Regions from separate parts of the Bacillus sp. NEB1478 genome, predicted to be linked through region 2. Evidence: a T-box and tRNA genes for the amino acid it is inferred to sense, from the RefSeq annotation. Region 2 holds a T-box; the other holds one or more tRNA genes.

Region 1 (14,858 bases), 960 kb from region 2:
AGGCGCGAAAGCGTGGGGAGCAAACAGGATTAGATACCCTGGTAGTCCACGCCGTAAACGATGAGTGCTAGGTGTTGGGGGGTTCCACCCTCAGTGCTGAAGTTAACACATTAAGCACTCCGCCTGGGGAGTACGACCGCAAGGTTGAAACTCAAAGGAATTGACGGGGGCCCGCACAAGCAGTGGAGCATGTGGTTTAATTCGAAGCAACGCGAAGAACCTTACCAGGTCTTGACATCCTCTGACCACTCTAGAGATAGAGCTTTCCCCTTCGGGGGACAGAGTGACAGGTGGTGCATGGTTGTCGTCAGCTCGTGTCGTGAGATGTTGGGTTAAGTCCCGCAACGAGCGCAACCCTTGACCTTAGTTGCCAGCATTCAGTTGGGCACTCTAAGGTGACTGCCGGTGACAAACCGGAGGAAGGTGGGGATGACGTCAAATCATCATGCCCCTTATGACCTGGGCTACACACGTGCTACAATGGGTGGTACAAAGGGTTGCGAAGCCGCGAGGCCAAGCCAATCCCAAAAAGCCACTCTCAGTTCGGATTGTAGGCTGCAACTCGCCTACATGAAGCCGGAATTGCTAGTAATCGCGGATCAGCATGCCGCGGTGAATACGTTCCCGGGCCTTGTACACACCGCCCGTCACACCACGAGAGTTTGTAACACCCGAAGTCGGTGGGGTAACCCTTTTGGGAGCCAGCCGCCGAAGGTGGGACAGATGATTGGGGTGAAGTCGTAACAAGGTAGCCGTATCGGAAGGTGCGGCTGGATCACCTCCTTTCTATGGAGATTATGAGACAGCTTAGACTGTTTCGTAAGTACGCCTATTCTTCTTTTGTTCAGTTTTGAGAGAACTCAAAACTCTCAACTAAATAACATTTTTTCGTTCTTAAAGATCGGAAAGGTTATTTTAACTATGTTCTTTGAAAACTAGATATCGACATCCAAACAATATGCAAGGCAGATATATATTATTTATCTGCGCCAAGCAAGAACTGTTTGATGTTTCAGAAGCGAGAAGATTGAGGCGACAAAGTTTTGAAGGAGCGGAGTGTATTTCGATACATGAGCACCGGAAAGACAAAGTCAACGAAGAGATTCGATGCTTATCAAACATCAATATAAGGTTAAGCTAGAAAGGGCGCACGGTGGATGCCTTGGCACTAGGAGCCGAAGAAGGACGGGACGAACACCGATATGCCTCGGGGAGCTGTAAGTAAGCATTGATCCGGGGATTTCCGAATGGGGGAACCCACCATCCGTAATGGGATGGTATCCATATCTGAATACATAGGGTATGAGAAGGCAGACCCGGGGAACTGAAACATCTAAGTACCCGGAGGAAGAGAAAGCAAATGCGATTTCCTGAGTAGCGGCGAGCGAAACGGAATCAGCCCAAACCAGAGGGCTTGCCCTCTGGGGTTGTAGGACACTCTATACGGAGTTACAAAGGAACGAGGTAGGTGAAGTGGTCTGGAAAGGCCAGCCGAAGAAGGTAACAGCCCTGTAGCTGAAACTTCGTTCCCTCCAGAGTGGATCCTGAGTACGGCGGGACACGTGAAACCCCGTCGGAATCCGGGAGGACCATCTCCCAAGGCTAAATACTCCCTAGTGACCGATAGTGAACCAGTACCGTGAGGGAAAGGTGAAAAGCACCCCGGAAGGGGAGTGAAATAGATCCTGAAACCGTGTGCCTACAAGTAGTCGGAGCCCATTAACGGGTGACGGCGTGCCTTTTGTAGAATGAACCGGCGAGTTACGATCCCGTGCAAGGTTAAGTTGAATAGACGGAGCCGCAGCGAAAGCGAGTCTGAATAGGGCGACATAGTACGTGGTCGTAGACCCGAAACCGTGTGATCTACCCATGTCCAGGGTGAAGTTCAGGTAACACTGAATGGAGGCCCGAACCCACGCACGTTGAAAAGTGCGGGGATGAGGTGTGGGTAGGGGTGAAATGCCAATCGAACACGGAGATAGCTGGTTCTCCCCGAAATAGCTTTAGGGCTAGCCTCGCGGCAAGATTCCTGGAGGTAGAGCACTGATTGGACTAGGGGCCCCCACAGGGTTACCGAATTCAGTCAAACTCCGAATGCCAGAGAATTATCCGCGGGAGTCAGACTGCGAGTGATAAGATCCGTAGTCAAAAGGGAAACAGCCCAGACCATCAGCTAAGGTCCCAAAGTATACGTTAAGTGGCAAAGGATGTGGAGTTGCCCAGACAACCAGGATGTTGGCTTAGAAGCAGCCACCATTTAAAGAGTGCGTAATAGCTCACTGGTCGAGTGACTCTGCGCCGAAAATGTAACGGGGCTAAACGTATCACCGAAGCTATGGCTTGTACCGTATGGTACAGGGGTAGGGGAGCGTTCGAAGTGCAGCGAAGTCAGACCGGAAGGACTGGTGGAGCGCTTTGAAGTGAGAATGCCGGTATGAGTAGCGAAAGACAAGTGAGAATCTTGTCCATCGAAAGCCTAAGGTTTCCTGAGGAAGGCTCGTCCGCTCAGGGTTAGTCGGGGCCTAAGCCGAGGCTGAAAAGCGTAGGCGATGGATAACAGGTTGATATTCCTGTACCACTTCCTTTCCGTTTGAACGATGGGGGGACGCAGTAAGGTAGGGTGAGCGCACTGATGGAATAGTGCGTCTAAGCAGTTAGGCTGTTGGATAGGCAAATCCGTCCAACGTGAAGGCTGAGCTGTGATGGCGAGGGAAATTTAGTACCGAAGTCCCTGATCCTACACTGCCAAGAAAAGCCTCTAGTGAGGAAAGATGTGCCCGTACCGCAAACCGACACAGGTAGGCGAGGAGAGAATCCTAAGATGATCGGGAGAACTCTCGTTAAGGAACTCGGCAAAATGACCCCGTAACTTCGGGAGAAGGGGTGCTCTGATAGGGTTTATCGCCCGAGAGAGCCGCAGTGAATAGATCCAAGCGACTGTTTAGCAAAAACACAGGTCTCTGCGAAACCGCAAGGTGAAGTATAGGGGCTGACACCTGCCCGGTGCTGGAAGGTTAAGAGGAGGGGTTATCCTTTTAGGAGAAGCTCTGAATTGAAGCCCCAGTAAACGGCGGCCGTAACTATAACGGTCCTAAGGTAGCGAAATTCCTTGTCGGGTAAGTTCCGACCCGCACGAAAGGTGTAACGACTTGGATACTGTCTCAACGAGAGACCCGGTGAAATTATAGTACCTGTGAAGATGCAGGTTACCCGCGACAGGACGGAAAGACCCCATGGAGCTTTACTGCAACTTGATATTGGATTTTGGTACAGCTTGTACAGGATAGGTAGGAGCCTGAGAAGCCGGAGCGCCAGCTTCGGTGGAGGCGTCGGTGGGATACTACCCTGGCTGTATTGAAATTCTAACCTAGAACCGTGATCCGGTTCAGAGACAGTGTCAGGTGGGCAGTTTGACTGGGGCGGTCGCCTCCTAAACAGTAACGGAGGCGCCCAAAGGTTCCCTCAGAATGGTTGGAAATCATTCGCAGAGTGTAAAGGCACAAGGGAGCTTGACTGCGAGACCTACAAGTCGAGCAGGGACGAAAGTCGGGCTTAGTGATCCGGTGGTTCCGCATGGAAGGGCCATCGCTCAACGGATAAAAGCTACCCTGGGGATAACAGGCTTATCTCCCCCAAGAGTCCACATCGACGGGGAGGTTTGGCACCTCGATGTCGGCTCATCGCATCCTGGGGCTGAAGTAGGTCCCAAGGGTTGGGCTGTTCGCCCATTAAAGCGGTACGCGAGCTGGGTTCAGAACGTCGTGAGACAGTTCGGTCCCTATCCGTCGCGGGCGCAGGAAATTTGAGAGGAGCTGTCCTTAGTACGAGAGGACCGGGATGGACACACCGCTGGTGTACCAGTTGTTCCGCCAGGGGCATAGCTGGGTAGCTACGTGTGGACGGGATAAGTGCTGAAAGCATCTAAGCATGAAGCCCCCCTCAAGATGAGATTTCCCATCACGTCAAGTGAGTAAGACCCCTTAGAGATGATGAGGTTGATAGGTCTGGTGTGGAAGCGTGGCGACACGTGGAGCTGACAGATACTAATCGGTCGAGGGCTTATCCTTAAAAAAGCATAACGTTTGGAAACGTCGTATCTAGTTTTGAGAGAACATACTCTCAACAATTTAATGAGTTTAAATAAGTGACGAAGAGATTCGATGCTTATCAAAAAACTTAGGTTCAGTGATGATGGCGAAGAGGCCACACCCGTTCCCATACCGAACACGGAAGTTAAGCTCTTCAGCGCCGATGGTAGTTGGGGGTCTCCCCCTGTTAGAGTAGGACGTCGCTGAGCCAACCTTTATTCCACAGTAGCTCAGTGGTAGAGCTATCGGCTGTTAACCGATCGGTCGTAGGTTCGAGTCCTACCTGTGGAGCCATTGGAGAGCTGTCCGAGAGGTCGAAGGAGCACGATTGGAAATCGTGTATACGGTCAACCCCGTATCAAGGGTTCGAATCCCTTGCTCTCCGCCAGATAATTCTCGAAATGGCCCGTTGGTCAAGCGGTTAAGACACCGCCCTTTCACGGCGGTAACACGGGTTCGAATCCCGTACGGGTCACCACTTCTACTATTTAATACATAACCTTTTATATGGAGGATTAGCTCAGCTGGGAGAGCACCTGCCTTACAAGCAGGGGGTCGGCGGTTCGAACCCGTCATCCTCCACCATTAATTTTTTATATCTTATTATCATCGCGGGGTGGAGCAGTCTGGTAGCTCGTCGGGCTCATAACCCGAAGGTCGCAGGTTCAAATCCTGTCCCCGCAACCAAAATTATTTCATGAACAGCGTCGATTTACTTCTCGTCATGAAATATCAGTAGTGCTGTAAAGTGCAACCAATTTGGACTCGTGGTGTAGTGGTTAACATGCCTGCCTGTCACGCAGGAGATCGCCGGTTCGACCCCGGTCGGGTCCGCCATTTTTGTTTTTGGTGGTTATATATCCAAGAGATATTAACTCTTGGCTCGATAGCTCAGTCGGTAGAGCAGAGGACTGAAAATCCTCGTGTCGGCGGTTCGATTCCGTCTCGAGCCACCATTTTTTTTTGCCGGTTTAGCTCAATTGGTAGAGCAACTGACTTGTAATCAGTAGGTTGGGGGTTCAAGTCCTCTAGCCGGCACCATGTCTACTTACTATTTATCTTCTTAGCTGACATGCGACGAGGAATTAGCAGCATTGAATTGCAGGTAGACGCAGGAGCAGATTTGCTCCTTGAGGATAATAATTCCTCTTGAATTCAGGTTGTATATGTTATAAAATAAAACCTGTCTCAATTGTGGAGGGGTAGCGAAGTGGCTAAACGCGGCGGACTGTAAATCCGCTCCCTCCGGGTTCGGCGGTTCGAATCCGTCCCCCTCCACCATCTTTTATTCATATTTTTCTTACAGGGGCATAGTTTAAAGGTAGAACGAAGGTCTCCAAAACCTTTGGTGTGGGTTCGATTCCTACTGCCCCTGCCATTTAAATTATTGTGGCGGTCGTGGCGAAGTGGTTAACGCATCGGATTGTGGTTCCGACATTCGGGGGTTCGATTCCCCTCGTCCGCCCCATATAAGTGTTGGGCTATAGCCAAGCGGTAAGGCAACGGACTTTGACTCCGTCATGCGATGGTTCGAATCCATCTAGCCCAGCCATTTTTATATTTTTGCGGAAGTAGTTCAGTGGTAGAATACAACCTTGCCAAGGTTGGGGTCGCGGGTTCGAATCCCGTCTTCCGCTCCATTTGAATACTCTCTGGCGGCATAGCCAAGTGGTAAGGCACGGGTCTGCAAAACCCTTATCCCCCGGTTCGAATCCGGGTGCCGCCTCCATTCAGTTTTTACAAGCATTATCATGCCGGTGTGGCGGAATTGGCAGACGCGCACGACTCAAAATCGTGTTCCTTCTGGAGTGTCGGTTCGACCCCGACCACCGGTACCAATTTACTTAACTTAACAGCATACATTCAAAGCTTCTCACGTTTGTGGGAAGTTTTTTTATTATTATTTTTGATATGCAGTATTAAGTTATTAGCTTTAAAGAAAAGTTTAATTTCTTCAATAGAAAGTCTAAAATAATTAGTTTTTACGGAAAGGGCATTTTAGAATGGAAGATTTTTTCGTCAGAATGAAAAATGATTTAGGGATATCCCTAAATGATGTTCAAAAGAAGGCGGTTCTGCAGACTGATGGCCCTCTTCTTTTGCTGGCATCGCCAGGCTCCGGGAAAACGACAACCATCATCCTGCGTATTGGGTATTTAATAGAGGAAAAAGGCGTGGATCCATCTCGTATAAAGGCAGTTACGTTTAGTAAAGCTTCAGCAAATGATATGAAAGATCGTTTCAAGCGATTTTATCCTCAAATGCAGCCTATAGATTTCTCTACTATTCATAGCTTTGCCTTTGAGGTAGTTAGGGATTATTTTAGAAAGTTGGGAACTTCTTTTCGAATTATTGAAGGTGATCAGGAAGTAGAAGAGAAAACAGCGTCGGTAAGGAATACCTCGCTAAACAAGAAGCAAATTTTAAGAAATTTATTTAAGTCAATTGCAGGCGAGAACATAACGGAAGATCAAATGGAGGAGCTGACAACTTACATCAGCTACATCAAAAATAAGATGATCCCTCAAAATCAATGGTCAAAGGTAGCATGTGATGTTCCGAAAGCTGAACAAATTATGAGCGAATATGAAGAATTTAAACGTTCAGATAAGAATCAAGTTTTATTGGATTTTGACGATATGCTAACGACCGGCAATCATATTTTAGAAAAAGATAAGCAGCTGCTAGGCAAGTATCAGCAAAGGTACGATTACATTTTGACGGATGAAAGCCAGGATACGTCTTTGGTACAACATTCTATTATAGAGAAACTGGTCGCCAAACATAAAAATTTATGTGTTGTGGCCGATGATGATCAATCGATCTATAGCTGGAGAGGTGCTGAGCCTTCTTATTTACTTGAATTCAAAAAGGTATACTCGGAAGCTGCTATTCTTTTCATGGAGCAGAATTATCGCTCGACACAGGACATCGTCCAAGTTTCAAATCAGTTTATTAAACGAAACAAGAATAGATATGAAAAGAATATGTTCACTGATAATTCTTCTTATAAACCGATTCAAATAAGGAATTTAACTAATTTCAAGGAACAATCGAAATATTTGGTTACGGAACTAAAAGATGCAGATAATCTAAAGGAAATTGCTATTTTATATCGCAACAACTCCTCATCCATTGGGTTAATGAATGATTTTGATCGTGCAGGAGTTCCTTTTTATATGAAGGATACGGATAATCGATTTTTTTCACATTGGGTCGTTCAAGATATCTTAAATTTTATGCGGATGGCTTTTACAGATAAGCGTCTGGATCTTTTAGAAAAAATTCATTTGAAATTCAATGGTTACATTAGCAAGCAGCAGATGAATGCTTTGAAACAATTGAATAATAATCGTTCTGTATTTGATAATTTGTTGAATCATGTTGAATTACAGGAATACCAAGTTAAGCTATTGAGGGCGAGCAAAGAAACATTTAAAGAGATGAAAGTGATGAAACCGCTTAGTGCTATTCGTGTTATAAGGGATCGCCTAGGTTACGAAAAGGCTTTGGAGAAGATATGCAAGAGTCTAGGGTTTCGAAATGATTACTTGATAAGTATTTTAAATACTCTTGAAGAGATTGCAGCTGACCTTGAGTGTCTTGAGGATTTTGCAAAAAGATTAAAGCATTTAGAAGTTGCTTTAAAGACAGCTAAGAAGAAAAAGGGGCAGAATGCTGTAACGCTTTCTACTTTTCACAGCTCAAAGGGACTCGAATTTGAAAAGGTATATATGATTGATTTAGTAGATGGGGTCATTCCATCCAGTGATGATCGAGCAGACAGCAGTTTAATGGAAGAAGCAACTCGTCTTTTTTATGTAGGAATGACGCGTGCAAAAAAACAATTAAAACTTATTGCTTATGGTTACCGTGATGGAAAAAAGGTTGAAGTGTCCCCTTTTGTTGCAGAAGTCAAGAATATAGTGAATCCTGATGATTCGGTAGAAAAGAGTAACGTAATTTTCAATAGAGAGATTGGAACAGACAACACCGAAAAAGCTACGCATGTGAAAAAGGTAAATGGAGTTCTTTATAATCCTAATGCCATTCGGGAAAAGGGAGAATTACGTGCGGGGCTTGTAGTTGTTCATAGGGTATTCGGAACAGGGGAAATTACAGAAGTGAAAGAAGAGTTTATTCAGATGAAATTTCCATCAAAAGAAAAAATGCTCTCTATAAAAGCATGCTTGGAAATGGGTTTATTGGAGCCGATTTAAATAAAATGAGTATGGGCGGATCCTGCAAAAAGCAGTGTCCGCCTTTAGTTATGTGTAACAATTTGTCGTAATAGGTCTAAATCCCCTAAAATATTTTAATTTTTTACAATTTTCTGATTAGTAAGGAGGATTTATTCCCCTTTATCCGAATTATACATTCTAGTAGAAGTGAATAGGTATTCACTTTTATCAAATGTTCTTATCTTGTAAATACGGGGGTAAACGGGATGAATGTCTTTCGCTTATTTTTAGCTGAAATGGCAAAACTTGCAGTAAAGAAAGGGGTATTGATTTCGGTCATCGCTGCCTTGCTCGTACCAGTGGTATATGGAGGTATTTTGTTATCTCCAAAGTGGGATCCTTACGACAACTTGTCAAACCTTCCTGTTGCGGTTGTCAACAAGGATAAAGGGGCAACGTCTGATGGTGAACCGATCAATGTCGGGAAAGACTTGGTGGCAGACTTAAAGAAAGGAAAGGATCTTGGGTGGGATTTTGTAGACGCTTCTGAAGCAAAAAAGGGACTTGATAGCCTAAAATATTATATGGTGATCGAAATCCCGGATGATTTTTCAGAAAAAGTTACAACGGTCACTGAAAAGGAACCCAAAAAACCGGAGTTAAACTATATTCAAAATCAAGGTTTGAACTTCCTTGCTGCTAAAGTAACGAGCAGTGCTACTGAAAAAATCAGAGAAAAACTAGGGGATAAAATTACGGAGAAGTATACGAGTAATATGTTTGCAAGTCTTGGGGATGTTTCTGAAGGGTTCCAGTCAGCTGCTGACGGTTCAGCACAGCTCAATGATGGGATGACAGAACTTCATGATGGAACTAACGAACTTTTGCAATCGCTTACAGAAAAATCAGGAGATATTTCGAAGCTTGCAAACGGTGCTAAAGAGTTAGATGCAGGAACAGGACAAATGTTTAGCTCTTTATCAGGTAAACAAGGAGATATAAGCAAGCTTGCGAATGGGTCTAGAGACTTGAACGCTGGTACACAAACATTGCTTAGTTCTTTATTAGGCAAACAAGGTGATATCACCAAGCTTGCAAATGGTGCAAAAGATTTGAATGCAGGTACGCAAAACTTGCTTAGTTCTTTGTTAGGTAAACAAAGTGATATAAGCTTGTTGGCGAAAGGCTCCGATGATTTAAATGCCGGTACAGAAGATTTGCTGAGTTCTTTAACAGGCAAACAAAGTGATATAAGTATGCTGGCGAAGGGCTCAAATGATTTAAATGCAGGAACACAAGATTTGCTTAGTTCTCTTAACGCGAAATCAGATAGCATTTCCCAATTAGCTACAGGTGCAAATAATGCAAATGCAGGTACTGGGTTGTTATTGGAAGGATTGAAAGAAAAGCAGCCTGGTGTAAAACTGCTTGCAGACGGTGCAAAAGAATTGCAAAGCAAGATTCCAGAATTAAAAACAGGGACTTCAGAAGTGTTATCTGGTTTGAAAGGTGTACAAGCAGCAATAAAAGGTGAAAAAGGTATTGGAAAAGGTACAGAGAATATATCCAAAGGTATTGATACTATCGTAATTGAATCACAAACACTTGGAAAAAATCTTACTAAGTTATCAGAGGCATTACAAGCTTATGCAGCTAGTTCAGGTGATTCTCAAATTCAAGCAATTGCAGAGAATGCTAAACTTTTAGCTAATGCTGCAACTGACCCGACTAAAGCTGCTCAGCTTTCTGGACTACAAAAAGGCGCTGCAGATGTTGCCGCTGCATTTTCAGAGAATCCAGGTTCTTTAGCTGATGGAGTAAATCGAATGGTTGTTGGTCAAACTTCAATTGATAATGGTGTTGCCATTTTAAGCGAAAAAGTGCCAGCGCTTCAGCAAGGAACTGCTGATATTGAAAGTGGCTGGAATACGATGGTTGGTAAAGTTGGAGAACTAAAAGCTGGTACTGAGCTGATTGCTGCAGGTAATCAATCAGTTAATAAAGGCTGGGGCGACCTGACAGATGGTGCAACAAGATTAAACGATGGTGCTAGCCAAATATCTGCAGGGAATGCAGCCGTAGAAAAAGGCTGGGGCGATCTGACAGATGGAGCAACAAGATTAAATGCTGGAGCCAGCCAAATTGCTGCAGGTAACCAAGCAGTCAACAAAGGCTGGGGTGATTTGACAGTAGGTGCTGCGAAATTGAATGATGGCGCTGGTCAAATTTCAGCAGGTAACCAGTCAGTCAATAAGGGCTGGGGTGATTTGACAGTAGGTGCTGCGAAATTGAATGATGGCGCTGGCCAGATTTCAGCTGGTAACTCAACTGTAGAAAAAGGCTGGAGAGACTTGACGAACGGCGCAGCTAAAATACATTCAGGTACATCACAATTGAGTGACGGAAACTCTGCAGTTGAAAAAGGCTGGGGTGATTTGACTGAGGGTGTTACAAAGCTTGATGATGGTGCCGGAAAATTAAATGATGGAAGCATGAAATTGTCTACTGGTCTTAAAGACGGTGCAGAACAAACAAGCGGTATTAATGATGATGATAAAAACATAAACATGTTCTCATCTCCTGTTGAATTAAAGAGCGATGTTGTTAACAAATATCCTCATTATCGTGATTCAACAGCTCCTTATGTATTATCGTTAGCTTTGTTTGCAGGGATTTTGATCATGTCGTTATTTATTAACTTCAAAAAGCCTGAAGATATTTCAGCTCTATCTTGGTTTGGGGCTAAGTTTATGAATTTGGCAGCATTAGCTATTACTCAAGCGCTCCTTCTTTGTGCGGTAGTCATGCTAGTTTTAAAAGTATCCGTACAAAATCCAGGGGGATTCGTTCTTTTTGCGATATTTGTAAGCTTAGTTTTCACAGGAATAGTAATGTTTTTTGCAACTTTAGGAAATATCGGACGTTTTATCGCATTTGCACTAGTAGTACTGCAACTATCAATAACAGGAGGAAACCTTCCTATTGAAATGCTCCCGGCAGACTTGCGTGATTTAAGTCAATTCTTGCCGTTTACGTACTCGATTGAAGGATTTAAAACACTTATCTCTGTAAATGATTTTGGTACAACATTCGCTAATATGGGAGTATTACTAGTCTATCTCGTTGGATTCACATTACTGTCATTTGCAGTAATTATGTTTACATCGAGCAAGAGCCAGCCACAAAACTTAGATATAGCTGGTTGATAAATCGATATTAAATAATCAAAAGTCCCTTGCATCAGCGAGGGACTTTTTTTCATGGAAAGGAATAAAAGGTTTGGCCTGTAAGTTTTCTTTGAATCTTCTTCTTGTACACTGAATATTTAAGGTGTAAGGAGGTAGATGCACATGGATAGAAGGTGGATCGTAACGACCTGTATCGTTTTGATAACAATCTGTCTAACATCTATATTTTTCCTAATTATTGATATCGTGCATTATTTTAATGTAATTGAAATTATGATGATTAAAATACAGCACGCAATCAAAATAATCTTTTTTTTGATCATTATATTGTTTTTTTCATTGCTTATTCTTTCTAAGAATATATGAAGAGTGAAGATTCTTTGCTTTGTATAAAAAGAACTTGTCATAAATTTAATACATGCTGCTTATATATGTAACAAGTTAGTTGTAGGTTTTAATGCAGGGCTTCGTTGGTACCAATGAAGCCCTGCATTTTTTTATTTTTGTTGATTGATATGCTTCTAATCTCTTCGTCAGTCTTGTTCTTGCGGTGCTCACGTATGTGAAATACGATCCGCTCCTCAGAACTTCACTTCCTCGACCTTATCGCATCTTAATCAACAAACGATTGGATTGATAAGCGGCGAATCTCTAGGTCAGTCTCGTTCTTTCGGTTGCTCACGTATGTGAAATACGTTCCGCTCCTCAGAACTTCACTTCCTCGACCTTATCGTATCTAAATCAACAAACGATAGATCTGATTGATAAGCGGCGAATCTCTACGTCAGTATTGTTCTTGCGGTGCTCATAATTTAAACATTTGTTTAAATGATGTTGATCTCGGCTGTTCCGCCATTTACTTGTGTAAACATGTCAGCCATGGATTGCAATAGTTTCTCTGCTTCACTTTTATCCATTGAGGGCTGAAGATAGACGATATGTAAGGCGTTTTGGACTGCTTCATTTACCATCGTTCTTTTGGAGTCAACGATGGGGCTTCCAAATGCACCAATTTCATCACCCGAAAGCAGTTTGTCTTCCATGTTCATTTCACGGCCGTTGAGTGCTTCATATGTATCATCAGCAGTGCCAATCCGAATTTCTACATTTCCTTTTACTTCATCCAGGTTATATAACCCAATCGGGATAGCGAAACGTATGGAGAAAAAGTTGTTCACGTCTACACCTGAGTTGATCGGGGGCAGTTCTTTGCCGCTTAACACACGCCGAAGCAAAGCTTCAGAGGCGGGACGATATCGGGAAGGATCTGTTCCTAATCTTTTAAAGACTGAACGATATTCTGTAACTCCTGGAAAGTCCGCTGCTGACTTATCTTCGAGTTTTAAAGATTCTAGAAATAGTTGGAATCGGCCTTTTATCATTTGCGGTGATTCACTAATCACGATATTATGGTAAGTAATTGTGCCTATTTTAAAATGCGGGACAAGTTCCTTAATTTTTGGTGAAATTTTTACCATAACTGGGGACCCCGTTTCATATAAGATATATTTGTAGTTTATCATATTAGCGGAAAATAAATGTGAAAGGAGGGATATGCGTGACAGGTGCCCAGTTGAAAGAAGAGATTGTTGCATATAGTAAAGAAATCGGTATTGATAAAATTGGCTTTGCAAGCGCTGATGTGTTTGCACAACTGAAGGATCGACTCCGATTGCAGCAAGAATTAAACTATCAATCAGGATTTGAAGAAGAAGACATTGAAAAAAGAACCAAACCAGAGCTGCTTCTTTCGGGAGCTTCCAGCATTATTTCAATCGCTCTCGCATATCCCTCTAAAATGAAAAATGCTCCGAAAAGTATAAAGGGAGAGAGAAGAGGTATTTTTTGCAGAGCCTCATGGGGCAGAGATTACCATCATGTTTTAAGAGAGAAGCTTGCTCTTTTAGAAGCTTTTATTTTAGAAAAGGTTCCTGATGCTAATGTGAAGTCGATGGTAGATACAGGAGAGCTTTCTGACAGAGCAGTGGCAGAACGTGCCGGTATTGGATGGAGTGCGAAAAACTGCGCCATTATTTCTCCAGAATTCGGTTCTTACATGTACTTAGGTGAGTTGATAACGAATGTAGCATTGCCCGTCGATCAACCGATGGAAGATCAATGCGGTACTTGCAATAAATGTGTTGATGCATGCCCGACTGGCGCTCTTGTTCAAGGCGGACAGCTCGATTCGAATAAGTGCATCGCATTTTTAACCCAAACGAAAGGCTTCTTGCCTGATCAGTTTAGAGAAAAATTAGGAAACCGGCTATACGGATGTGATACGTGTCAGACCGTTTGTCCTGAAAATAAAGGAAAAGATTTTCATCATCATGATGAAATGGAGCCTGACCCAGAATTAGCTAAACCGCTTTTGTTGCCTTTATTAACGATAAGCAATAGGGAGTTTAAAGAAAAATTTGGTCATGTATCGGGCAGCTGGAGAGGAAAGAAACCCATTCAGCGAAATGCGATTATTGCTCTTGCCCATTTTAAAGATGAGTCGGCTGTACCGGATCTTATTCAATTGATGAATAATGATCCACGACCTGTAATACGGGGGACTGCGGCATGGGCAATCGGTAAAATAGGCGGAGATCAGGCGGAACTGGAATTGTCTAAAGCAAAAGTAAGTGAAAAAGACGATTTGGTGGCGTTAGAGATAGATAAAGGACTTAAAATGGTTCGAAATCAGGAAATTTCGTAATCGCATATGTTTAAAGTGTCCGATATAGTAAGGTCACAGTATTGAAAAGAAGGGATATTTTATGTGTCAGATTAAAACGTTGCTCTATTATGAAGAAATGGAAAGCGTAATCGGACCATTAACAATCATTGCAACAGAGAACGGAATCTGTCGCCTCGATTTTGGTTCAATGGAGGATAATCTTCCATCTTTGCAAGCTTGGATGGCGAAACATTTTATTAAAGGAGAAATGTTTCATTCTCCAGATCATTTAGCAGATGCAGTTCAGCAGCTAAATGATTATTTTGCGGGTCATCTGCAAGAATTTAATGTCACTTATGATTTATTTGGTACTGTTTTTCAGAAAAAAGTTTGGACGCAGCTCACTCAAATTCCTTATGGTGCCACTTGCTCTTATAAAGAAGTAGCTCAAGGAATCGGAGCACCGAAAGCAGTTCGTGCCGTCGGAAGTGCCAATAACCAAAACCCAGTTCCTGTTTTCATTCCGTGTCATCGTGTTATTGGAAGCAATGGCGCGCTTGTAGGATATGGCGGGGGCTTAGACAAAAAAGAAATTTTATTATCAATTGAACAAAATAGCTGTAAGAAGACTTCATAGAGCCCACCATAGGGTTCTTTTTTTTTATGCCACCCACATATGTTAATAGTGCAGGGAGGGATGTCTTGTGTGGGTGAATGCACTTAAACAGTATATCCA
Region 2 (14,858 bases):
TTCGCTTTTGCCCGTTCCTAATTCTGCAGGGCGGAATAAATCAGGTGTAAGTTGTTTTTCTGTAACATTCATTATGATTTACCTCCTGCTACACGGATACGAGGATCGATAATTCCGTATAAAATATCTACGATTAAAATGATAACTACGATTAAGAAACTGAAAAACAGCGTAGTCCCCATAATCATCGGATAGTCATTTACTTGAATGGCTTTAATGAATTGCTCACCAATACCAGGGATGGCAAATATATTTTCAATTACAAGTGAGCCGGTAATCAAGCCGATTGCCATCGGTCCTAAAATTGTGATGATTGGAATCAAGCTGTTACGCACACAGTGCTTGATAATTACTGACATTTTGCTAGCGCCCTTTGCTCTCGCCATTAAAATGTAATCGGTTCCTAAAATTTCTAGCATTTCAGTTCTCATAAAACGAGCAATTGTCGCAATTACAAATACGGATAGCGAAAACGCCGGCATTATGTGATACTCAGGTCCGTTCCAAAAGGCAACCGGCAGCCATTGAAGCTTTACACCTACGTAGTACTGCAAAAGTCCCGCAAAAACAAATGAAGGTATTGCAATTCCGAATACAGCAATAACCATGGCGCCGTAATCAATAAATGTGTTGTGTTTTAAGGCGGCTGTGACACCAAAGATCAAACCAACGAGTGTACCAAAAATCAGTGCTTCAACCCCGATTGTGGCTGATGGTCCCATACCATTTACGATCATGCTATTAACGGTACGACCATTAAACTGGAATGTATATCCTAAATCACCCTGTGCCAATCTCCCTAGATAAGTAACGTATTGAACAGGCACCGGGTCATTTAACCCGTATTTTTCGTTAAGAGCATACTTTTGGGCTTCCGTTAACTTTTCTTGATTTTTAAATGGAGAACCCGGTAAAAGCTTCATTAAAAAGAATGTAATAGTTGCAATGATAAAAAGTGTTAAAAGCATAGCGAATACTCGCTTTGATATATAGCGCAACATTACAAACACCTCCCCCAATGTTTCAAACTAGAATGTCTTTGAAATCTTTCTGTAATATTAATTCTAAGGGACAAAATATTTTATATCAATAGAAAATATTTTTTTTTCGACATTTTCTGATTTCTTTCTTAGTTTAAATATTTCCAACGGTAAATTCATGGCAAAAAAGAGAGCACATGTCAGGAACACATGTACTCTCCTGAGAATTGCTATTTACTGTTTTTCAAAGAACTTACTTTTGCTTACCATCGATATAGATCCACTTGTAAGAAGTATCAGCTCCGAATAAGTGGTTAACTGTGCCTTTAACATAAGGCTTACGAAGTCCAACTACACCTTTTTGGTACATTGGAGAGATCGCTTGGTCTTCGAAAAGAACTTTCTCAGCTTCAAGCATCATGTTCCAACGCTTATCTTGGTCAGCTTCTTTCTTAGCATCGTTGATTAGCTTGTCATACGCAGGATTTGAGTATGCCATTTGGTTATGAGATCCATCCGTTACGAACATGTCAAGGAACGTCATTGGATCTTGATAGTCAGGTCCCCAACCAGCGAATGAGAAGTCATAGTCTCCAGCTGATTCTAGGTCAAGTTTTTGTGCAAAAGGTTGTGCTTTAATGCTAACTTTCATACCAGGAAGGTTCTTTTCTAATTGGTTCTTGATGAACTCACCGATCTTCTTAGAAGATTCAGAGTCGTAGTTCAATAGTTCAAGAGAAACTTCTTTCTTGCCAATTTCTTTTAGACCTTCTTCAAAAAGCTTCTTAGCGCCTTCTGGATCGTATCCACCGAAGTCACCGTTAGTTTTACGGAAATCTTCTCCGTCTTTGCTAAACGTGAAATCTTTTGGTACTAAGTAGTAAGCTTCAGTAGAACCGTTATTGTTGATAACATCGTTCATAGATTTCTTGTCGTAAGCCATGTCAAGCGCTTTACGGATTTTTGCATTTTTAAGAGCTGGGTTCTTTTGGTTCAAACGAAGGAAGTAAACTGCAGCATCCCCACGCTTATACATATCTGGATTATCTTTGTATTGATCTACGAATTCTGCATTAAGTCCAGTTGTATCAACTGCACCAGTTTCGTAAAGGTTAACGCCTGTTGCTACGTCTTTAACAATCTTAACGTTGATTTCATCTAATTTTACTGTTTTAGCATCCCAGTATTTATCGTTCTTTTTAAACTGCCATCCTTCGTTATGCTTCCAATCAGAAAGTACGAAAGGACCATTGTAAAGAAGGTTTGAAGCTTCTAAAGCGTACTTGTCGCCTTGAGACTTAACATACTCTTCTTTTTGAGGATAGAAAGTTGCGAATCCAGTTAGTCCTAAGAAATAAGGAGCTGGAGCTTCAAGAGTTACTTTAAGAGTTGCATCATCAACTGCTTCAACACCTAGTTGATCAACTTTTCCGTATAACGGATCTTGATCATCTTGGATTGCGTTAGCGTTTTTAACTGGTCCCATGATATAAGCGTACTCAGAAAGTGTATCTGGGTTTAACGCTTTTCTCCAAGAGTAAACGAAATCTTTAGCAGTAACTTGAGATCCGTCACTCCATTTTGCGTTTGGATTTAAATGGAACGTGTAAACCAAACCGTCATCGCTTAGGTCGTACTTTTCAGCAACACCTGGAGTTGGTTGGTTATCTTTATCTAGACGATATAGACCTTCCATAACGTTGTTCATAACTTCAAATGAAACTTGGTCTGTTGCTAGTGAAGAATCCATTGAAGGAATTTCAGAACCATCTGTTAAGTTAAGTACTTGCGGCTCACTTGGTGCAGCTGCTTTGTCGCCATCTCCATTACCTGAATCCTTAGGTTTTTCGCCATCTTTACCACTACACGCAGCAAGGAACATGCTCAAAACTAGAACTAGAGTAAGAAGTAATGACCATTTTGACTTCTTCATGAGTCGACCTCCCCTTTTTATCCCATTAATTTGTTAGCAGATAAAAGCATCAAGAATTATCAGATATTTTCATCTACAAGTTCGATTATACAAGTTTTCAAAAAATTGTGCATTTGTTTTTTTTAAGACTTTTACAAAAATCCCATTATATTTACTTTTCCTTAACAAAAAATAGGGATAAAGACCTATATATTCATAGTGTGTTTTTTCTGATAATTCTACAAATTTTACCAATAATAGGGGATAAATAGCATGATTATTACATTCTCGATGAAGTCTTTAAACTTACATTGGAGTGAATCTCTGTTAAATTTCGTCATTTTTATATTTCATTTGTTACAATAGGCGTAAAGTCGGACGGTCTACTTTCAAATATGTGTTACATTGAAAGTAGTTTTGGTGTAATTTTTACTAGTCGGGGGATTTCAATTATGAAAGAAGAGTTAAAAAAGTCCTTTATCATTTCGGGAGTCGCAATAATAATTGCTGCTGCTATTACATTATTTGTTGATAACGGTTCCAGAGCGTTCCTGGAAACATTCATCACTACGCTTTTTTATATAGGACTGCCAATCGCTTTAATTGGTGTTGCTATGTACGTTGGCAAAAGCGGATTTTTTGATTTTTTTGCATTCAGTTTTAAGAAGATGACAAAAGCGTTATCCAGGAATCCTGATTACGATGAGCAAACTAGGTTTGAAACAAACTTCCGAATTTCAGAGCGTGTAAGCGGAAGTTATATGCGATCGTTTCTTATAAGCGGAATAATCTTAACTATTTTTTCTATTGCCGTTGCATATACGCTTTGATTTGTGTATACTACAAAAAATAAATGATAATGTGATGATAAAGAAGAGTACATGAAGTGAAGCTTTTAGAGAGCCTGTGGTTGGTGAAAACAGGCAGTGAACCTTTGTGGAATGGGCTTTGGAGCATTCTGACCGAACATTTTAGTAGGCTCAGACGTGTATATGTCCGCACGATATAAATGGACGCCGTATCGGATTATTCCCGTACGTATTGAGTGATTTTCAGTTAATTTGAGAATTATAAGGGTGGCACCGCGGTCCATTCGTCCCTTGCATAAGGCGACGAGTGGGCCTTTTTATATTGAATTTATTTATAAAGGAGAGATGAAACATGTCTGTAATCTTTTCAGGCATACAGCCGAGCGGAAATATTACGATCGGGAATTATATCGGGGCATTAAGGCATTTTGTGGAGCTCCAGGATGAACATGATTGTTATTTCTGTGTAGTAAACCAGCATGCAATTACAGTCGCTCAGGACCCTGCTGCATTAAAAAGAAACAGCCGAAACTTGGCAGCTCTTTATTTAGCAGCGGGAATTAACCCAGAAAAGTCGACACTTTTCATACAATCGGAAGTACCTGCACATACGAAAATGGGCTGGATGCTGCAATGTGTGTCATATATCGGTGAATTGGAACGCATGACACAATTTAAAGATAAATCAACGGGTAAAGAAGCTGTTTCAGCAGGATTATTAACTTATCCCCCACTTATGGCCGCTGATATATTGCTCTATAACACTGGGATTGTCCCAGTAGGTGATGATCAAAAACAGCATCTTGAGCTTACTCGAGATATTGCAGAACGTTTCAATAAAAAGTACCGTGATATTTTTGTTATACCAGAGCCTCGCATCGCTACTGAAGGTGCTCGAATTATGTCACTTGTGGATCCTGAAAAGAAAATGAGCAAATCGGATCCTAACCAAAATTCATATATCTCAATGCTTGATGATGAATCTGTTATCATGAAAAAAGTCAAACGCGCAACTACTGATTCTGATGGAGTTGTAGCATATGATAAAGAGAAAAAACCTGGTATTTCAAACCTACTTACCATCTACTCTCAACTAACTGGAGAGAGCATTTCTTCAATCGTCGAAAAGTATAAAGGCAAAGGATACGGAGACTTCAAACAAGGAGTTGCAGAAGTTATTATTAACACATTAAAACCGATCCAAAAACGATATCACGAATTTGTACAGTCTTCTGAGTTAGATGACATTCTTGATCGCGGTGCTGAAAAAGCAAACAGAGTAGCGAACAAGACGTTAAATAAAGCTGAACGTGCTATGGGATTAGCTCGTAAAAGAGTTTAGTCCGAAAAACAAGAAAAAAACTTAAAATAGCTGGCTCTTGATGTCCTGTACTATACATCATTTGAGACCAGCTTTTTTAATGCAGGTTCGGTATCTGGATGTCGTTTTTTGTCGGTTCGGGAGTATATGAAGAATTCTCGGTGAATTACGAGTAAAAGTCGGTGGAATATTGTTAATTCTCGGTGGAATAACGCCAAAACCCGGTGGATTATTCATATCTCATTAAAAAAATGATCAAAAAAAGACTCAAAAGTGTTGTTCATCAACGTCTTTTGAGTACTTTTAATATAATTTTAGTTAGTTCACATGTGTTCCGTTTTCAAGCTCCCAAATTTTTTCGAAATAAGGCTGACCTTTTACTAACCGTTCACACATATCCAAATGCTGTTTCGACCAGCCGCTTTTTAATTCCCCGTAAAGAGCTTCCCACGCTTCATCAAAATCCATTCTCTGGATTTTCCCGTATGCTTCAGGCATCCATTCTGTACACCAATAGCGCATTTCAGCGGCATTTTTTGTAGAATGAAGCTGATCGAGTGCCATGAACAGCAGCTGTTTTAATTGTCTTTCTTTTCTTGTTAAACCTCTCATGCTGTCAGGGTTAGGAGATAGGATATGATATTCTTTGTCTATCTGTCTTTGGCTGAATGTAAAAACTTTTGTATCGGTTTGTTCTGCCATTTCAAATACAAGCTGTTCTTGTCTCGGAATGAGTCTGCTTTTACGAATTGGAATTCTGTATCCCATTGTATCTGCAATGAGTGATTTCTTCATATCTGTGATGATGAAACAATGCTCCAGCTGTACGCGTTGGTTATTTTTTCTTACATACGCTTTTTGATGTACTTCTTCTAATAAGGCATCAGGGAGGTCATTTAAATCATTTTCAATATAATGAAAAAGTGTTGATTCTATTTTTAAGATTGGCACTTGATCCAACAACTCAATATAGTCGTCTTTTCGCCATTCATGAAACTCACAAACGTTATAACCGTTCTCCTCTCCCTCAAACCAGTTGACCCAAACATCACGCAAGTATAACATTTGTACCCCTCACTTTTTACCGATTTGTATTTAAAATCAGTATAGTCAGAGGTTGTCCTTTTTATTCTAAAATAAGGCAATTTACAAACTTAAATAAAACCCCGCTGCTTTTGTTATGCAACGGGGTTAGGCTTTATTTATTCTGCAATTTTCTTAAACACTAGGGATGCATTATGTCCGCCGAAACCTAATGAATTACTTAAGACAGCATTTACTTCAGCACGTCTCGCTTCGTTTGGTACATAATCAAGATCACACTCTTCATCCGGAGTTTCATAATTGATAGTTGGAGGAAGGATACCTTCTTGAATTGCTTTTACAGAAAAGATAGCTTCAATACCGCCAGCAGCCCCTAACAAATGACCTGTCATAGATTTTGTTGAACTTACAGGAATTTTATAGGCTTGCTCTTTAAAAAGCTCTTTAATCGCAGCAGTTTCAAATTTATCATTATAATCTGTACTAGTACCATGTGCATTAATATAAGAGATTTCATCCAATGCCAAACCACTGTCTTCTACAGCTTGTTTCATCGCGCGAACTCCGCCTTCTCCACCAGGAGCAGGCTGTGTAATGTGGTATGCATCACCTGTAGCACCGTAACCAACGATTTCAGCATAAATTTTTGCACCGCGTTTTTTAGCAAATTCATATTCTTCAAGTACTAATATACCTGCACCTTCACCAATAATAAAACCAGTACGGTTCTTATCAAATGGACGGCTTGCAGTATTTGGATCTGGATTAGTCGAAAGGGCGCCTGCCTGGCAGAAACCAGCTAAAGCCATATCTGTAATAGGCGCTTCTGTACCGCCTGTAATCATAGCATCTGCGTCTCCACGCTGAATAACTTTAAACGCATCACCAATAGAGTTTGCACCAGATGCACAAGCAGTTACCGTACAAGAGTTTATCCCCTTTGCTCCAATAGCAATCGAAACTTGGCCAGATGCCATGTCAGGAATCATCATCGGTACAAAGAACGGACTAACACGTCTTACTCCTTTTGCTTCAAAAATCCGGAACTGCTCCTCATGCGTATCCATTCCGCCAATTCCAGATCCAATCCATACACCCACACGCGGAGAAATTTCTTCTGTGATTTCTAAGTCAGCATCTTTAACCGCCATTATTGAAGCAGCTACCGCAAATTGAGTAAAGCGGTCCATTCTTCTCGCGTCGCGTTTATCCATAAAATCTTCCGGATTGAATTCCGTCGCTTCTGCTGCTACTTTAACAGGGAATTTATCTGGATTTCTTCTCGTAAGCGGACCTACCCCGCTTTGTCCTTCTATAATCTTTTTCCAAGTTTCTTCAACATTATTTCCTAGGGGAGTCACTGCTCCCATACCAGTTACAACTACTCTTTTCTTCATCGTAAATCAACTCTCCTTTAAGCTGCGTAAGTTCGTTTAGAGATTATCTTCCCCACTTAATGGCTAAAGCACCCCAAGTGAGTCCCCCGCCGAATCCAACAAGTACGATTGTATGATCATCTTTTATCTTACCATCTTTTAAAGCTTCTTTTAATGCCATTGGTATTGAGGCAGAAGAAGTATTGCCAAATCGGTCAATGGTCATAATCATTTTTTCTTTTGGTAGCTCTAATCTTTCTCTTGAAGCTTCCATGATTCTTATATTTGCTTGGTGCGGGATTAAGAAATCAACATCTTCTTTTGTTAACCCGGCTTTGTGAACTACATTTAAAGATGATTCTCCCATTTGTCTTACAGCAAATTTAAATACTTCTCTTCCATTCATATGGATAAATTCATTCTGATAAAGGTGTTTTGCACCCGTACCGTCTGAGCCAAGTTCAAATGACAAGATCCCTCTACCTTCGCTAACTGTTGAGAGTACGGCGGCTCCAGCTCCATCACCGAAAAGTACTGCAGTATTGCGGTCTTTCCAATCAGTAATTCTAGAAAGCTTTTCAACACCTACTACTAATACATTTTTATAAGTACCTGATTCAATAAATTGTTTTGCGACTACTGTAGCATATATGAACCCTGCACAAGCAGCACTAACATCCATGGCTACTGCCTTTTTTGCACCTAAATAATCTTGCAGAAGGCACGCTACTGACGGGAACGGATTATCTGGAGTTACTGTAGCAACAACTATTAAATCTATATCTTCTCCCTTAATTCCTGCATCTTCTAACGCTTCTTCTGCTGCATGTCTTGCCATATGTGATGTATTTACTGATTCGTCTGCTATTCTTCGTTCTACAATGCCAGTTCGAGTTCGGATCCACTCATCATTAGTATCTACCATTTTTTCCAGGTCTGAGTTCGCCAAAATTTTCTCTGGAATGTAACTGCCCATTCCGATAATTCCTGCTTTCATATTATTACCCCTTTGGCTTATATTTTTAAATTTTATATCAAATATTATGACCTGGTACTAATTTTATGTGAAATTTATGTTTTTGTCTAGTTAAAAGTGGTATTCTTTCACCAACAAACGCATAAGGGCATATCCTGTAAGGAAGAAAAATGTAAGTTTAGTGAAATTGACTATAGGAGTGGTTCAACATGTACAATTCTCAGTATCGACAGCAGCCGATGTATCCTCCACAGTTTCCTGGACGTTTTCAGATGGGTTCTGACCAGCAGCATCCAATGCAGCCAGGTATGCAACCCCATAATTTCGGAAACCCAATGTTTCGTCAGATGCCGCCAGTGCCGTTTCAACAGCCATTTCCCCGCCCATTTTTACATTCTTTCAGAACGCAGGAAGGATCGTTGGATTACAATAAAATCTTTTCAGTAATTGATCAATCTGTAAAAGTCGCACAGCAAATATCACCCATATTTTCCGCGTTTAAAAAGAAGTAAAAAAAGCCAACCGGGTCAGGTTGGCTTTTTTGCTGTTTATTTATTTTCTGCTTTTCCAAGTTCATACGCATCGTTCATTACATTCATTAAAAGCTGTAGCATTGGCTGAATATCTTCCATACCAAGCTCAATTCCTTTTTGCTCAAAAAAAGCTTTTGCTTCCGGCAGATGTGTCATGGCAATCTGCATAAGTTTCATGTTAAGTTCGTTATTCATTAGAAGGTCCTCCTGTAAAAAATTTATGCACCTTCTAAATTATAATAAAAAATGTACCATTACGAAATTAATTTTACTGCTGCTAAATTATTTTGAGTCTGATTTCCTGCTAATAAAATCAATAATCTGCTTTTGTATGCCTTCCTTAATCTTTGTTTTCGCTCTGAAACCTAGTTCTGCCTCCGCCTTTTCCCCTTTTATCCGCATCTTTCGTTTTTCAGTAAATGACATTTTTTCAGCCTTCAATTCTTTCAGTCCCTCCTGCCAATGATTCGGGTTTCCGCTTGATATGTTATATATCTGATTTACAGACCCGGATTTCCCTGCAAGAAATAATGCTTCTGCTGCATCATCTACAAAAAGAAGATCCTCTGTAACTGTATCTTTTGTAATTGAATCTTTTTTCCGGTTTTCTGAGACGTTCGAAGAAATAAGCTGATGGTAAGTATGATGATCAGGCTGCCCTGGTCCATACACTGTAGGCAGCCGCATAATAATAAATGGGAAAGAATGCTTCTCTGCAAGCTGTTTAATCATATTTTCTTCTGTTAATTTAATAAGTCCAAATAGCGTTTCCGGATTTTTGGGGGATTCTTCTACAACTTCCCCAGATCTTTTGCCATATACATCATAAGAAGAAACATAGACCACTTTTATATTCTCATTCGCATGGGAGAGTAGCTTTTTTAATACAGAAACATGTCGTTGTACTTCATCCTCAATATTTGCCCATGGAGCAGTAGGTTTAACCGAACAAGCAAGATGAAAAACAACATCGCATCCAAGTATATAAGGTTTCAATTCAACTTCATTTATATCAGAAGGAACATACTGAAATCCAGCATGGCGAGCAATAAAATCTATGCGGTCAGGTGATTCCGCCATGTCTATTCCAATTACATCAATTTCTTCATTTAACAACCGGCTGCACAAATGAAAGCCGATAAACCCCGCCGCTCCGGTTACAAATGCTTTTTTCATGAGTGGGCCTCCAGTATCTTTTTTCTCTTCTTAATATCCTATGGGGTAAAGAGCGAGAATACGATACTTTTTTACATTTAAAAAACCTCATTACCGATATTTTTCAAGTAATGAGGTCTAAAGCACTTTTTCGTGTTCTTTAAAATATTCACTGAAGGCGTTTGCTGGATTAAACGTTCGCTCTGGAACATGAAGGGATAAAGAGATGGGGGCTTTGATTTCCAACCTCTTTCTTTCATACACTCTGCTATGTTCTTTAAAGCTGAATAAAACACCTCTTGCTGCGTGAAAAATTTTCACTGGCGTTTTAGCCTGCCAATCACTCACATCAGTTATTGTATCTATAAATTCAGGTACTTCTTTTTGTGTTATTTTGTAAGAGTTACTTAATTCACGTACGAGTCTTTTAAAAAAAAGCCGGTTTTGTTTTTCATGATTAAAATGATGTTTCAAGTCAATACACGGGTTTATAAAAAGCGCTGATCGAATTTGCCCTTCCATTTCTTCCATTAATTGAAGAGCTACAAGTGCTCCCATACCTTCGGCGATCACGTGAATACTCGGATTTAAAATTTCATGCTTCATCACATAATGATAAAGTCTTTTTGCCAAGATGACAGCTTGAGGACTTCCCCAATGACGGCCGTAAAGGTTAGAATAAAAAATGGTATAGCCTTGCTCTTTCAAAGATTGAATGAGATGGGCGCGCTCCGTATTTTGTTTCCAAAGACTTGTATGTTCATCAACATAATGACTGCAATCACCTATGATCATAACAGCAAAACCATTTGGCCGATATGGCAGATGGATGATGTTCCATTGATTGTCTATTTGGAAGCAGCGTTTATCGATACTCACAGTTCTCCCCTCTCATTAGCGGTTCTTAACTAATGTATGCAGAGGAAAAAATTTAGCTAAAGTTATTTGCCTACAAATTTAAGAATTCAGCTCCTTTTTAAGCTGATCCAATGTTTCTTTCCCTTGTGGCGTAAGATTTTTCTCATCCTGTTCTTCTAACGCTTTTAGTTCTTCCTTTTTTTGATCCATGTGAAAAAACCCCCATGTTTCATTTTTAATTAGCTAAATACTGCTGCTGTTGTTACCTTTTTCTTTATATTAGCTTGACTTTCCTGTTAAGCTTGAACATTTTATGAAAATTACTTTTATTTATATGTTTAAATTCGCAAAGAATCTTTTCCTTTTTCCAAACATTTGTTACTATACAGGAGGGAAGAAAAAGAATTCGTTTACATAAAGAGGTGAATGTGAGCATGCGTTACATTTGGACGTTTATCTGGTCTTTATTATTAAGTAATATGATGTATTATGTTTTAGTATCAATGCAAGGCGGTACTTTTGATCTTGTTAAAGCTTCAATCTTTGGTGTTATTTTTGCAGTTGTTATTTCCGTTCTTGGAGAAATTTTACCTTCACAAAGTGAGGAAGTTTAACCCAAGAAACGTCAAAAACCCGGGTTTAAATATCCGGGTTTTTTTATTTTTACATTATATTGTGCTGACATGGTATCAGGTTAAGGTTTTCTTTTATATGTCCAGACCCGGTTATGGTTGGTCGTTTCCGGAAAACGGTCTCCTGCTGATAAATGAATTTGTTTAGGATCATTTACCATGCTTCCTGTTTCACCAATCTCCACATACATACCATTGTTTGGTGCTTTTTGACCGTGCGTAAAATGTCTATGCTGACCCATTTGGTATGCCTCCTTTCTTTTATAGGTTACCCGCCCTTTGCCTGATAACACTTGCTAAAAAAAAGAAAAGATACACACTCTTATGAAACCATCTAATAAGCTGGGTTTACTCCCGCTACTGCATGAAGCGGAAACATACATCGTTGTATCTGATAACCCGAAACGCTATATTGCATATCAGAACTCCGCACATCATTCATTTGATTTTGCAGATATGGAATCGCGAAATAAACATTCTGCTGATCAACGTATTCAATGAATCCGTTATAAGTTACCCCGTCGATTAACATAAGCTGAACATGCTGATCTTTATTTTTCAAACAGGTTTTATATATTTTTTTAAATGGAGACTTGCTGTTTCCGAAACCAAATTGTCCACCCGATGATTGACCTGGAAAGTTCCCCATATTATATGGATACATAACACACCCTCCTTTTAACCTATCCTATTCATTCGGAAAAGAGTTGGTTCAAGTGTCTATATGTATGCAATCACAGATAAGTTATAAAAGGGAATTCATACAACTTGGAGAAGGAATAAGTGAGTTATTTATTTTTAGAACAATCAAGAAATGTATCAGATATGAAGAGAATTCTTTCGTGGTTTTCAAATCGATATCCCGAATGAAAAGTGCAAATTGTCTTAAAAAAGGGAGGGCAAAACAAATGAAGGAATTGGTAGGCAAATGTGTTCGTTGTGAAAAAGAATTGTTTTGCATGGATGGTTTTTTCCAAGCAGAGGTCAGTGACTCCGGTGAAACGTTCTGCTTTACATGTGTTGAAGAAATGAAGAAGGAATCCAACGATTACCGATCGTCAAATTCCTAAATGGATTCACCCTCCGCTTACTGGGGGAATAAACGCTAACGTATCTCCTGCATCCACAGTTGAAGAGTCATCCGCATATTCTTCATTAATTGCTGTTAGACAATGGTCCAGTCCGTTTAATTTTCCTATTTTTTCTTGAAGCCTCTTTTTTATTTCCTTGATGGTTACTGGATCATTAACTACTAGTGATAATTCTTGCGTGCCCGCTTGCTGTGCAAGACCTGCAAATAGTAATACACGTACCATAATTCTTATTCATTCCTTTCAGGGTGACCCTGTGGATAATGTTTCGTTCCCTTTTGGTTGCCGACCCATTCTTCTCCATCGATATAATGTTCTTTTTTCCATATCGGAACTATTTCCTTTATGCGCTCAATTGCATAGCGACTCGCTTCAAACGCATCTTGCCGATGAGGAGTTGACACGGCAATCGTTACAGCAACATCCGAAATTTGGAGAGTTCCTATTCGATGGGTAATGGCTGTTTTGGCATTTGGCCATCTCTCGTTAATTTCTTCTCCAATTTTTTCAAGCTGCTTTTCTGCCATAGGAACATAAGCCTCGTATTCAAGGTATTTTGTTTGTTTATCCCCTGTCATTTCCCTTACAGTTCCTATAAAAACAGAAACTGCACCAGCATTTTGGTGTATAACTTGGTCTATTACTTTTTGATTATCAATGGGTTCTTTACATATATTAAAGAATTTCATGATTACTTTCTTTCCCCTTACTCATTTCCTTATTTATATATTCCATTAAAAAGGGCAGCCATTGTATTTGATCTTCATATAAAAAAAAGGGAAATGGATATTTTTCATCTAAACTTTTATCACTAATTATGACAACTGGAACTAATGAATTCTCGATTAACATTTTATCTTTATTATTTCTGCAAAGCACAACCCGAGGGTATTGCATTTGTTTATAACCTTCGATCAAAACGCAATCCATGTCTAATAATTTGTACATTTCGATTGTGTTTTCGAGCGACAAAGAGTGATCCATGTATATGATAGTATTCGCATCTGATGAAACACTTGTAACAATTGCACCTGCTTTTCTATGACGATCTGTATCTTTACCGGAGTCATTGAAAGGAAGAGTAGAATCATGACCATGGTGCTTAATTACACCTGTTCTTATCCCCATCTTTGTTAAACGTTCCAATAAAGAAGTGATTACCGTTGTTTTCCCGCTGTTTTGATATCCGATGATTTGGAGAATAACGGGGAATCCCATGGCCACTCACTCCCTTCCCCATCCCATGAGAGAACTCCGACTTGGCTGCCTTTCTCCCATCCTCTAGTTCCGCCGGGCAAGACGATTAAAGCGTTAGCATCCAAGAGGGATGAAACTGAACTTGATTTATCCAGACCTGCAGGTTTAACCGTGTTTTCATTAATTCCTATTGATAATTTTGCCCGAACAAATCGGGTGAACGGATTTGCTTTCGAAAAGTCGGCGGCAAGTGTCGCTTTGTATAATGAACAATGTGGTGTTTTATAATTCATACCTGCTAAAATGACTGGACGCACGAAAAGCTCACAGCCCACAAAACAAGCAGAAGGATTCCCTGATAGACCGAAGAGCCATTTTTCTTTGTATTTTGCTACAGTCGTAACACTTCCCGGTCTCATCGCAACCTTGTTGAATAGGACAGTTGCACCTAATTTTTTGTAGATAGCCGGCAGATAGTCGTAATCTCCAACAGAAACGCCGCCAGTGGTTATGACAAGATCAGATTCATTTAGAGTTTCTGTAACTGCTTCATACAATGATTCAAAGTCATCTTCTCTATGCTGATAAAGCTTAACTTGTCCTCCCATTGCCTTTACTTGGGCTGCAGTCATATAGGCATTGCTGTTTCTAATTTTTCCCGGTTGTAATGTTTCATTTACTTCTAAAAGTTCTGTGCCGGTAGATAATATCCCGACAACTGGTTTTTTAAAAACAGACACTGAATGGTAGCCGAATGTTGCGAGCAGCGCAACAATTCCAGGAGTAATAACCGTACCTTTCTCCGCTAACAATTCCCCTTCTTTCGTATCCTCTCCTTGAAATGAGATATTGTCATTTTTATTAACTTTCCTTTTGATCTCTATAAAAGTTTGTCCGTTTTCACTTGCTTCTTTTACTAATTCAAGCATGATCACAGCATCTGCACCAACCGGAATTTGAGCACCCGTCATTAT

The links. A T-box is a leader RNA that pairs with one kind of tRNA and senses whether it is charged. The one in region 2 lies ahead of trpS (tryptophan--tRNA ligase), so its partner is inferred to be a tRNA-Trp.
Region 1: it has a tRNA-Trp gene. The T-box ahead of trpS (tryptophan--tRNA ligase) is inferred to sense a tRNA for this amino acid. The anticodon was not compared.

What each region holds. Positions count from the first base shown of each region.
Region 1 is NZ_CP134049.1:3,361,042-3,375,899, reverse strand. Features, by position in the region: rRNA gene RGB74_RS17100 (16S ribosomal RNA) at 1-786, shown strand, start outside; rRNA gene RGB74_RS17095 (23S ribosomal RNA) at 1,131-4,067, shown strand; rRNA gene rrf (5S ribosomal RNA) at 4,182-4,297, shown strand; tRNA gene RGB74_RS17085 (tRNA-Asn) at 4,308-4,382, shown strand; tRNA gene RGB74_RS17080 (tRNA-Ser) at 4,385-4,476, shown strand; tRNA gene RGB74_RS17075 (tRNA-Glu) at 4,492-4,566, shown strand; tRNA gene RGB74_RS17070 (tRNA-Val) at 4,598-4,673, shown strand; tRNA gene RGB74_RS17065 (tRNA-Met) at 4,699-4,775, shown strand; tRNA gene RGB74_RS17060 (tRNA-Asp) at 4,850-4,925, shown strand; tRNA gene RGB74_RS17055 (tRNA-Phe) at 4,969-5,044, shown strand; tRNA gene RGB74_RS17050 (tRNA-Thr) at 5,054-5,129, shown strand; tRNA gene RGB74_RS17045 (tRNA-Tyr) at 5,285-5,369, shown strand; tRNA gene RGB74_RS17040 (tRNA-Trp) at 5,393-5,466, shown strand; tRNA gene RGB74_RS17035 (tRNA-His) at 5,481-5,556, shown strand; tRNA gene RGB74_RS17030 (tRNA-Gln) at 5,566-5,640, shown strand; tRNA gene RGB74_RS17025 (tRNA-Gly) at 5,654-5,728, shown strand; tRNA gene RGB74_RS17020 (tRNA-Cys) at 5,743-5,817, shown strand; tRNA gene RGB74_RS17015 (tRNA-Leu) at 5,842-5,926, shown strand; gene RGB74_RS17010 (ATP-dependent helicase) at 6,092-8,308, shown strand; gene RGB74_RS17005 (YhgE/Pip family protein) at 8,536-11,475, shown strand; gene RGB74_RS17000 (hypothetical protein) at 11,620-11,823, shown strand; gene RGB74_RS16995 (B3/B4 domain-containing protein) at 12,282-12,935, opposite strand; gene queG (tRNA epoxyqueuosine(34) reductase QueG) at 13,016-14,161, shown strand; gene RGB74_RS16985 (methylated-DNA--[protein]-cysteine S-methyltransferase) at 14,223-14,759, shown strand.
Region 2 is NZ_CP134049.1:2,397,685-2,412,542, forward strand. Features, by position in the region: gene opp3C (oligopeptide ABC transporter permease) at 1-72, opposite strand, end outside; gene opp3b (oligopeptide ABC transporter permease) at 72-1,001, opposite strand; gene RGB74_RS11870 (peptide ABC transporter substrate-binding protein) at 1,234-2,913, opposite strand; gene RGB74_RS11875 (DUF3899 domain-containing protein) at 3,345-3,722, shown strand; T-box leader at 3,748-3,996, shown strand; gene trpS (tryptophan--tRNA ligase) at 4,054-5,043, shown strand; gene RGB74_RS11885 (YjbA family protein) at 5,341-6,087, opposite strand; gene fabF (beta-ketoacyl-ACP synthase II) at 6,225-7,463, opposite strand; gene RGB74_RS11895 (beta-ketoacyl-ACP synthase III) at 7,507-8,439, opposite strand; gene RGB74_RS11900 (YppG family protein) at 8,628-8,930, shown strand; gene RGB74_RS11905 (ComZ family protein) at 8,967-9,146, opposite strand; gene RGB74_RS11910 (NAD-dependent epimerase/dehydratase family protein) at 9,234-10,127, opposite strand; gene RGB74_RS11915 (alpha/beta hydrolase) at 10,245-10,985, opposite strand; gene RGB74_RS11920 (YjzD family protein) at 11,399-11,578, shown strand; gene RGB74_RS11925 (YjzC family protein) at 11,659-11,838, opposite strand; gene RGB74_RS11930 (hypothetical protein) at 11,931-12,260, opposite strand; gene RGB74_RS11935 (hypothetical protein) at 12,505-12,666, shown strand; gene moaD (molybdopterin converting factor subunit 1) at 12,673-12,912, opposite strand; gene RGB74_RS11945 (molybdenum cofactor biosynthesis protein MoaE) at 12,918-13,376, opposite strand; gene mobB (molybdopterin-guanine dinucleotide biosynthesis protein B) at 13,363-13,905, opposite strand; gene glp (molybdopterin molybdotransferase MoeA) at 13,845-14,858, opposite strand, start outside.